DNA from 3 places in the Streptomyces sp. CG4 genome. Region 2 is predicted to be linked to each of the others. Evidence: riboswitches for the same ligand, from Rfam matches in the RefSeq annotation. Region 2 holds a riboswitch; each other region holds the start of a gene.
What was found. Region 2 has a riboswitch for magnesium ahead of AB5L52_RS39280 (VOC family protein). Riboswitches for the same ligand answer to the same signal wherever they lie in the genome.
Positions count from the first base shown of each region.

Region 1: another riboswitch for magnesium. It lies ahead of AB5L52_RS06625 (NRAMP family divalent metal transporter); the one in region 2 lies ahead of AB5L52_RS39280 (VOC family protein).
Region 3: another riboswitch for magnesium. It lies ahead of AB5L52_RS04150 (CBS domain-containing protein); the one in region 2 lies ahead of AB5L52_RS39280 (VOC family protein).

Region 1 covers NZ_CP163525.1:1,436,378-1,439,645, reverse strand. Annotated here, with positions in the region: gene AB5L52_RS06625 (NRAMP family divalent metal transporter) at 1-1,353, opposite strand, end outside; M-box (ykoK) riboswitch at 1,662-1,835, opposite strand; partial or broken gene AB5L52_RS06620 (TrmO family methyltransferase) at 2,098-2,280, shown strand; gene AB5L52_RS06615 (glyoxalase) at 2,356-2,817, opposite strand; gene AB5L52_RS06610 (hypothetical protein) at 2,858-3,124, opposite strand; gene AB5L52_RS06605 (hypothetical protein) at 3,235-3,268, opposite strand, start outside.
Region 2 covers NZ_CP163525.1:8,518,676-8,521,943, forward strand. Annotated here, with positions in the region: gene AB5L52_RS39265 (MFS transporter) at 1-833, shown strand, start outside; gene AB5L52_RS39270 (hypothetical protein) at 904-1,167, opposite strand; gene AB5L52_RS39275 (hypothetical protein) at 1,239-1,481, opposite strand; gene AB5L52_RS39280 (VOC family protein) at 1,579-1,950, opposite strand; M-box (ykoK) riboswitch at 2,388-2,561, opposite strand; gene AB5L52_RS39285 (hypothetical protein) at 2,984-3,268, shown strand, end outside.
Region 3 covers NZ_CP163525.1:887,928-891,195, forward strand. Annotated here, with positions in the region: gene AB5L52_RS04145 (hypothetical protein) at 1-475, opposite strand, end outside; M-box (ykoK) riboswitch at 1,051-1,223, shown strand; gene AB5L52_RS04150 (CBS domain-containing protein) at 1,569-2,915, shown strand; gene AB5L52_RS04155 (NRAMP family divalent metal transporter) at 2,912-3,268, shown strand, end outside.

The sequences.
Region 1 (3,268 bases), 7.1 Mb from region 2:
CAGGACCGAGGCGGTCAGGATGATGGAGAGGGTGACCAGGACCCCGACCACGGCAGAGGTGAACGCGTTGGTCTTCGGTCCGTTCACCCACGGGCCGAGCACGGCCTTGTCGTTGCAGAGCAGCAGCAGGAAGACCGACGCCGACGGCAGCAGGACCCCGGCCAGGGTCTGGACGCCCTCGGTCAGCAGGCCCAGCGGCGAGCCCGGGATCAGGACGATGGCGGCAGCGGCGGCGACCAGTCCGGCGTAGACGGCGTAGAAGCCCTTCGCGCCGCCCACCCCGCGGTGCAGCGAGTGCTTCATGCCCAGCACGTCACCGATGGCGTAGGCGGTGGACAGCGAGACCGCGAACGCGCCGATGATCGAGGCGTCCAGCAGCGCGATCGCGAACAGCACGCCCGCGAGCTTGCCCGCCTTCGCCTCCAGCCCGTGAGCGACACCGGCGGTGTCGGTGAACTGCCCGAACCCGTGCGTGCCGGCGAACGCGGCGGCGGTGAAGCCCATCATGGCCGCGGCCCCGATGACCACGATCACGATGCCGATCCACAGGTCGATCTTCTCGTACTTCATGAAGCGCGGGGTGATCCGCTTGTCGATGACGTACGACTGCTGGAAGAACAGCTGCCAGGGGGCGACCGTGGTGCCGACGATGCCGATGATCAGCAGCATGACGGTGGAGAGCTGGCCGGTGCCGCCGGGCATGTTCGGTACGACGAAGTCGCGTGCCATCTGCGAGGCGTGCGGGTGGACCATGAAGTAGATCGGCACCAGCAGCAGCGAGGCGGTGCAGAGCGTCATCGCGACCCGCTCGAACCGCTGGAACGATCCGGTGAACGCCGACGCGATGATGATCCCGGCTGCCAGGACCACGGCGGCCACCTTGGGCAGCCCGAGATATCCGGCGGCCAGGGTGATGCCGATGAACTCGGTCACCAGAGTGAGCGCGTTGAGCAGGAACAGGTCGATCACGCTGAACGCGCCCCAGAACTTGCCGAACCGCTCCAGGATCAGGCGGGCGTGGCCGACGCCGGTGACGGCGCCGAGGCGCAGCACCATCTCCTGGTTGACGTACAGCACGGGAACCAGGAGCAGCAGCGTCCACAGCAGGTGGGTGCCGTAGTTCTGGCCGGCCTGGCCGTAAGTGGCGAACGCGCCGGCGTCGTTGTCGCCGACCATCACGATCAGGCCGGGGCCGACTATCGCCAGCAGTGTCTTGAGTTTGGCGGACAGGCCGGTGCGGGGTGCGGTGTCGTCGAGCTTGATGGTGCCGAGGGCGCCACGGATGTCGCCGACGTGCGCGTCGTCGAGGACCGCGGCGCGCGGGGCCTCGGACACAGTGGTCGCGGTGGTCATGTCATACCTCCCGATTCCCCCCAGAGGGGGAGGTAGGGGGGCACGCGAAAGCCGTCCCCCCTGCGCGAGCGCGCAGGACGGCGGCCCGTCACGGCACAGGGCCGTACGGGGCGCAGGACGCGGCTGGGAATCCGCGCAGGGGAGAGGGTTACCGCGTGCCGGAAGAGTGCGAGGACAAGCGGATCAGGGGCCGACTATGGCCCGGACTACTGCTACTGCAGTCCATGTCTCTCGCCTCCTTCCGGCCGGGGACGCGACCTGTGCGCGTCAGCAACGACTCGGCAAGGAGCAACCCGGCCCGTGCGGCCGGCTCACCCCAACTCGTCAGAGCTTTGGCACTCCACGGCGTAATCCCCTTGCGAGGGAAGCCACTTGGGGTCACCCCTTAGTTCGGGGAGACCTGTCCTGACCCTGGGCGTCTCTCGACGTCGTGGGGTCAGTGGCCTGTGTCCGTGAAGACGCCTCACCGAACGAGGTGCCCCTTTTCAAACCTCCACGAGTGTAGCCCCGTACTTGCACATGAACGCAAGTTCTTGGCGGAGTCTTGACCGGGGCCGACTGTGCCTGTAGTGGCGATCACAGCCCTCGCGGACCACGCGTCGACACGGGGTGGGTGATCGATACGGTGAGCCGGCTGTGGGCTGACCTACGCCAACTCCCGGACGCTTTCACGAAAGGCACGACGCATGCCCGAGAACGGCACTGCCGCCGAGGTGGTCTCCGTTCCGGTGGGCCGGGGGGTGGGTGGCCGGCCTCGACGCCTTCTCCCGCCTGGAGGTCGTCTACCACTTCGACCGGGTCCCGGTGGAGAAGATCGAGACCGGGGCCCGCCACCCCCGTGACAACACCGACTGGCCCCAGGCCGGCATCTTCGCCCGGCGCGGGAAGAACTGCCCCAACCGGCTCGGCGTCTCCCGCTGCCGCCTGATCAAGGTCGACGACCTCGATCTGCACGTCCAGGGCCTCGACGCAGTGGACGGCTCCCCGTCCTCGACTCAAGCCCTACATGAGCGAGTTCGGCCCCCAGGGCCCGCTCACCGAGCCGGAATGGGCCACCGCTCTCATGCGCGGGTACTGCTGACCGGCCGGTTCCCCGCCGATGGGCTGGAGGAATTCGAGACGGTTGCCGACGGGATCCTGGCTGTGGAAACGGCGGTGGCCGGGGAGGGTGGTGTCGTCCCAGATCACGAGGGCGCCGAAGGCTTCGAGGCGGGCGGCGAGCGATTCGATGGCCTCGACACGAAGGCCGGGGTGCGCCTTCGCGGACGCCCGGTACGGGGTCTCGATGCCCAGGTGGAGCCGGACCCGCTGGTCGTCGTCGCTGAACCAGCAGCCTCCGCGGGCGGCGAGGCTGGCCGGCCTCGGGACTTCGACGAGGCCGAGCGCGTCGACGTAGTAGGCGCGCAGCAACTCCTCGCTGCCCTGCGGGGCGGCCAGCTGGATGTGGTCGATTGCGGTGATCATGCCGGACCTCCGGTCGGTGATATCGCTGATCTCGGTGATGTCAGTGGCGGGTGTGCCAGGTCGCTTCGAGGTGCCGGACGCCGTCCGGGCTGGTGGCCAAGTGCCAGTGGGCGTGCGGCCGTTGCCTTCCGGCGTCGGCCGCCGTCCGGCGGGCTGTCGGTGCGTCGAGCGCGTGGAGCACGGGTTGCTCCAGGGGGCTGTCGGCGACGCGACGGACGATGCCGACGAGGAGGGCGCGCATCGACTGCCAGGTGCCATGCGGGCGGGTGTCGTGGTGTCGCAACGGATGGTGAACGAAAACGGACATGAGTGGTTGCCTCCGGTGGGGGTGTGCTCGGGGCGTGCTCTGGCGGCCGGGCGCGCAGGGGTGGGCCGGGTGTGCCGGACAGGGCGTGGGTGGTGTGCGGGGTCCGCGTGTCAGGGACGGGTGGCGAGGTTGGTGAGGCGCAGT
Region 2 (3,268 bases):
GCACCAACAGCTCCCTGCTGCTGGGCCTGGCGCTGTCCGGAGTGACCGTGGCGCTGGTAGGCGCCGGCTGGGCGCTCGCACTCAACGCGGCGTCCTTCGTCGTCAGCGCGGCGCTGACTGCCCGACTGCAGGTGGCCGCGCGGCCGCGCAAGAGCGCATCGGGCTGGGCCGACCTGCGAGAAGGGTGGCAGGAGTTCGCTTCCCGGCAATGGCTGTGGGTGGTGGTCGCCCAGTACGCGGTCGTAGTCGCCGCGCTCAACGCCAACGTCGGGGTGCTGGGCCCCCTGACGGCCGAGCAGCACCTCGGCGGGGCGCGAGCGTGGTCGGTCATCGTGGCAGCACAGGCTGTGGGCACCATCGCCGGCGCGGGACTCGCCGCCCGTGTGCGAGTGAACCGCCCCGTTCTGGTAGCCGTGCTGTGCACCTTTCCGGCCGCCGTGCCGATCGCTCTGCTCGGCGCCGAAGCCCCCGTATGGCTGACCGCCACAGCCATGTTCGTCGCCGGCATCGCAAGCGACGTCTTCGGCGTGTTGTGGGCCACCACCATCCAGCGGGAGATCCCGGAGCAGTTCCTGTCCCGTGTCAGCTCCTACGACTGGTTCGGCTCCCTGGCCTTCGCCCCCCTCGGACTGCTGATCGCGGGACCCGTCGCCGCCGCCGTGGGCACCAGCCAGGCCCTGGTCGGCTGCGCCGCCCTGGTTGTCCTGGCCACTACGGCGGCCCTGCTCTCGCCGCAGGTACGCACCCTGCGCACCACTCCCGAGGCGCCTTCCGCCGAGGCGGTCTCGTCGGAGGATGCGGAGCATCAGATGGGCGAGGAAGCAGCAGGCTGAGCCGTTGAACCAGAGGGGGCAGACTTGAACAGACTTCGGCGAGGAGCGTTGAACAGCGACAGACGGGCGGTCACGCACCGTTGTGCCAGTGGGCCTCGAGGCGGCGGTGGCCGTCCGGACCGGTGACGGTGCGCCAGTGGGCATGCGGCCGGCCGGGGGCGAGGGCGGCCGCACGCAGTGGCGCCGGGGTGTGTGGGGCGGCCGCGTGCAGCGCGGGGTGGTCGAGCGGGCTGTCGGCCAGCCGGCCGATGACGTGGGTGAAGAAGGCGAGCAGGGCGCCGACGGGCCGGACGGGCCAGGCGTGCCTGACGCCGTGGCGGGTGAGTGCGGACATGGACGTCACCTCCGTGGACGGACGCGTGCGCGCTCGGCGCGGCAACAGGGCTGTTGAGAAAGGGGGCAGGACTAACGCTGGGACTGTCGGGCGGCCTCGGTGATCCGGTGAATCGCTGCGGGTGGCAGTCCCGTGAAGCGGGCGAGCCAGTCGGCGTCACGGCCCTGTTGGGCCAGCACATGGGCAAGGTGGACCCAGGGGTCGTACACCGCCCCGGAGGCGAGGGCCTCGGGGGTCGGGTCCTCGATGAGATAGGGGCGTTCGGTTCCGTCGGCCAGGACCAGGCACAGCACGCCGAGCGTGGAGCGGTTCATGAGAAGCCTCCCGTTTCCCGGGAAGGGCGCACACGGGTGCGCAAGGACTGGGGCGGGGCGGGATCCCCGAGGTGGGATCCGAGGCTGCCGTAGCCGTTCACGGCAGTGGTTCGCGGAACTCCAGGCGGTTGCCGACCGGATCCTGGGTGTAGAAGCGGCGGTGGGTCGGCAGGCTGGTGGTCCACACAACCGGTGCGCCATGGGCTTGGAGGCGGGCGGCGAGTTGGTCGAGACCGGTCACCCGCACCGCCGGATGGGCCCTGCGGGGCGGACGGAACCCGTCCTCGATGCCGACGTGGATCTCCAGCCGGCCACCGTCGGCGGCGGCGAACCAGCATCCGCCGAGCCGGGCCGCCGCAGCGGGCTGCGGAATCTCGGTCATCCCCAGTGCGGTGAGATAGAAACCGCGCAGGGTGTCCTCGGAGCCGGCCGGGGCGGCCAGCTGTACGTAGTCGAGTGCGGCGAGCATCACGAACACACCTTTGCTTCGGCTGCTTCGAAAAGGGGCGGAAGTCGTTGGTCCGCGGGCCGGGGCCCTGGGAAGTCACCGACGCGGGCGTCGGCCAGGACTGCGGCGGGCGGCATGGGCGTCATCGATTCAGTCGTGGTCATGCGGAGCCTCCCCTCCCCCGGCGGGGAATGAATCGGACGCACGCGGGACACTCCATGGGCACACCTGGGCAGCCGGGCAGCCCGAGGCGGCGCGGGGTGCACGGGTGCCAGGTCAGTAGGGACGCCGGTGGATGAGTGTCGTTACCGCGTGCCGAGGACGGGCGAGGTCGATCGGATGCGGGGCCGACTATGGCCCGGACTACTGCAACTGCAGTCCATGTGATTCTCGCCTCCCTCCGGCCGTGGCGCCGTGCGCCGTACGACTCGGCAAAGAGCGGACCGGTCCGGTCGACCGGTTCACCCCAACTCGTCAGAGCTTTGGCACTGCACGGCGTAATCCCCTTGCGAGGGAAGCCACTTGGGGTCACCCCTTGGGCCGGGGAGACCTGTCCTGACCCTGGGCGTCTCTCGACGTCGTGGGGTCAGTGGCCTGTGTCCGCGCAGACGCCTCACCGAACGAGGTGCCCTCTTCAAACCTCCAGAAGCATAACCACCTTGTTGCGTGGTTGCGCAAGTTCTTGGCGCACTGCTAACACCGGTCGAAGGGTCCCTTGGTTGCAACGCCAGGGTTGAGATCGCGAGGATTGTGCGGATCATCACTCGCTCACTTGCGCGAGTGTGCAACTATCTGGGTCGATTCCTCGTCTCACTGGTAGCAGTCGGGGCGACGCCGATCGGAATTGTCTGTTTTGCCCTGTGTCGAGATGAGCGAGAGCGAGCTTATGCGCCATCAGCAGGAAGGCATCACCGGCGCCATGGGCGCGCAGGGGCGGCACGGCCCTGTGGCGCAGGGGCGAGTGGTCGTACAGGGCAGGGCAGGGGAACGTACGCCGTCCGTCGGTGCCCCCCGTGCACGACGCTCGCCGCGCCGAGGGGACGGCGGATCAGCCGTGCGCCGGCCCGGGGCCGGTGTCACCGTGGCGGTGCTGCTGGGGCCGTTGGTGGTGGGGGCCGGGGTGGATGCCCTGGTCGGTCAGGGGCCCGGCTGGGGTGTGGTGGTCGGAGCGACGACGGGCGCGGTGCTCGCGTCCCTGGTGGCGGTTCGTCGCCGCAGCCTGGGGTGGGTGGCGCCGCTGCCGGTTCTGGCCGTGGCCGCTGTCACGGCGGGAGCCATGCTGACCTCCCGCGGTCCGCTGGCCACACGGCTGGTGCGCTGGGCCGTGGCCGTGTTCCCG
Region 3 (3,268 bases), 7.6 Mb from region 2:
CGTCGGTGCCTTCGCCGATGTCCGCCACGATGACGTCGTCGATGAAGTGGTCCTCGAACTGGTCGTCGGTGAGTTCGCCGGCCAGCCAGAGTTCCTCGATCTCGTTCCAGGTGCCCCTGCTGCCGTCGATACGCAGGGGTGCGGCCCGTCGTGTGCCGCGCTCGCGCTCGTCATTGCCGGTCTTGACTTTGCCGCTGATCTCGAACTGACCGTTCTTGACGTGGTCGGGGATCGGCTCCGCGGGGACGATGGCGGTGTTCTCGTAGGCGGTGTGGATGATGTCGCGGTAGCTGCGGCGGACGTTGTACTCGGAGTCGGACAGCCAGTTGATGAGGGTCTCGGTGGTCACGTGGAGGCCGGCGTCTTCCAGGGCCCGCTGCCCGCGGTGGGTTGCGGTGAGCTGGCTGAGCTGTGCGTGCCAGTGCTTGGCGGTGTACGACGACAGCCGGTGTCGGGGGGGGTGACCTGGGAGCACAGGAGATCGTTGAGGGCGGCGCCCAGGCAGTCGCCGCGGCCTGTGGGGCCGGCCATCAGTCGTCGCCTTCGGGGATGATCTCGCCGGACTGGACGAACTTGCGCTTCCGTTCGTGAGAGTGTTTCGATGTGGAGTGACGGCTCTGCTGGTGACTTCCCGGTCACAGCGAGCAGCCGAGAGTAGAGCCAAGGCCGGGGCCTCCGCTCCCGCGCCGCCCCGGTCTTCCTCCACTTCGTCCACGAGGCGATGGCGCCCCGCCACATGCAAGGTCAGCTCTGCGCTGTCGGCTCCTGCTTCTTCTGCTCTTCAGGCACGTGCTTCCGGAACTTCTGGTGTGCGGACTGTTTGCTCGTCATGAGCGCCTGCTCGATTTCGCCCCAGGAGTAGTCCGCCGCCCCGGCGGCACGCACAGCTTCCTTCTGCCACTCCTCGGCGTCCGCCCCAACCGCGCGCTCGCGGCGGGGGCCGGGGAGCCGAAGAGAGCCGAGACCTTCGCGGCCTGGTGCCGTAGGTCAAGGACCGGTCATGGATTAGGGACACGGTGCCGCGCGGGCGTAGTCTTTGGACGGTTTGAACAGACACCTCGTTCGGTGAGGCGTCTTCACGGACACAGGCCACTGATCCCACCCGTCGAGAGACGCTCCGGATCAGGACAGGTCTCCCCGGCCCAAGGGGTGACCCCAAGTGGCTTCCTCTGCAAGGGGATTACGCCGTGGAGTGCCAAAGCTCAGACGAGTTGGGGTGTGCCGGAAGCAAACGTGCCCGGCTGCCCCTTGCCGCACGACCGCGACGCCCAGTGCGCGGCCGGAACCGGGAGGAGGCGACATGGACAGTAGTCCGGGCCATAGTCGGCCCCTCTTCGTGTTGTCCGCGCCGTCCTTTCGCGGCCCGAGGCAGCCCGCTCTCCCTTGAACCGCTCGGCTCCCAAGTCGGGGGTTCGCCCAGCTCACCGGCCTCGGCGGGCCGCGCACCGGCGTGTGCCCGGCGTGGCTGCCGCCGTCGGTTCGGGGAGGAAGTGCGCCGCCGTGGGCCGCCCGATGCCCCGCCATGCCGGGGCAAGGGGGTGTTCACCTTGGTTGCCCACACTCTGCTCATGTCCACCACCGCTCGCCTGCGTGACCGCCGGGTCAACCTGGAGCGGCGCGCAACCGCCTCCAAGGCGGTCCGCACCTCCCTGGTCTCGCTCGCCGGCCTGATCGGCGGACCCGTCACCAACCAGTCCGGCGACGAGGTCGGCCGCGTCGTCGATGTCGTCGCCCGGCTCTACGGGTCGGACTCGTACCCCCCGGTCACCGGCCTGATCCTGCGCATCGGCCGACGCCGCACCTTTCTCGCCTCGGACGCCATAGGCAAGGTGCACGCCGGGCACGTGCGGCTGAGCACAGCGCGGGTCGACCTGCGCGACTTCGCCCGCCGACCCGGCGAGGTGCTGCTGGCCAAGGACGTGCTCGACCACCAGCTCGTCGACGTGGACGGAGTCCAGGTCACTCGCGCCGCCGATCTGTACCTGGCGCCGCTGGTCGACAAGGTGGTGCTGGTCGGCGTGGACGTCTCCCTGCCCACGCTCCTGCGCCGGCTCGGCCCGCGCCGGTGGCAGGCCCGGCCCACTCCGGAGCGGGTACTGGACTGGCAGGCGGTGGCCCCCTTCGCCGAGCAGGCGACCGAGGGCCCGCCGGAGGTACGGCTGCGCGCCTCTCGGGCCGCGCTGCACCGGCTGCGTCCGGCGGATCTGGCCGACATCCTCGAAGACCTGGGCCGTGCCGAGCGGCAGCAGCTGCTGGGCTGGCTGGCGCCGGAGCAAGCCGCCGACGCGCTGGAGGAGATGGAACCGGCCGAGCTGGAGAACCTGCTGCGCGAGGCGAAGCCGGAGCACGCGGCCCGGCTGGTCGACGAGATGGAGCCGGACGAGGCCACCGACGCGCTGCGCGACCTCACCCGTGAGGAGCGCGAGGCGTTGCTGACGCGCATGCCGTCCAGCGAGGCCGCGGAGCTGCGGCGGCTGCTGGCGCACCGGGAGGGCACCGCGGGCGGCGCCATGACCACCCTTCTGATCACCGCCGGTCGGGACGAGACCGTCGCTCAGGTGCGGGCCCGGCTGGCCGAGCAGGCCGAGCACCGCACCGAGATCGACGCTGTCGCCGTCGTGGACGAGCAGGGCCGCCTGGTCACCGACATCGCGCTGTTCGACCTCGCCGTAGCGGAGGACACCACCCCCGTGGCCGACCTGGTCGCCTGGCGGACGCAGTTCGGCCCACCCGTCACCGTCCGTCCGGACACCGCGCTGACCGCTGCCGCCGATGAGCTGGTCGCCGCCCGCGCTTCCTCACTGCTGGTGGTCGACGACACCGACCGCCCGCTCGGCCGGATCCTGGCCGACGACCTGCTCGACAACCTGCTGCCCGAACGGGGGCGGCTGCACTTTCGGAGGTTCCTGCAGTGACCCGCGACCTCGACACCACCGCGGAAACTCCGGCAGCTGCCACGGCTGCGACGGCCCCCGCACCCCGAACCGGCTGGCGACGCATCACCATGGTCGCGGCGATCGCCGGCCCCGGCCTGGTCGCCGCGAACGCGGGCAACGACGCCGCCGGCATCGCCACCTACGCCTCGGCCGGCTCCCAATTCACGTACGGCACCCTGTTCTTCATGGTGCTGGTCACCATCGCCCTGGTGATGGTGCAGGAGATGGCCGTGCGCCTGGGCGCGCACACCGGCAAGGGCCTCGGGGCGCTGATCCGCGAGCAGTTCAGCCTGCGACTGACCGGCCTGGCGGTGTTCTGCCTGCTGCTGGCC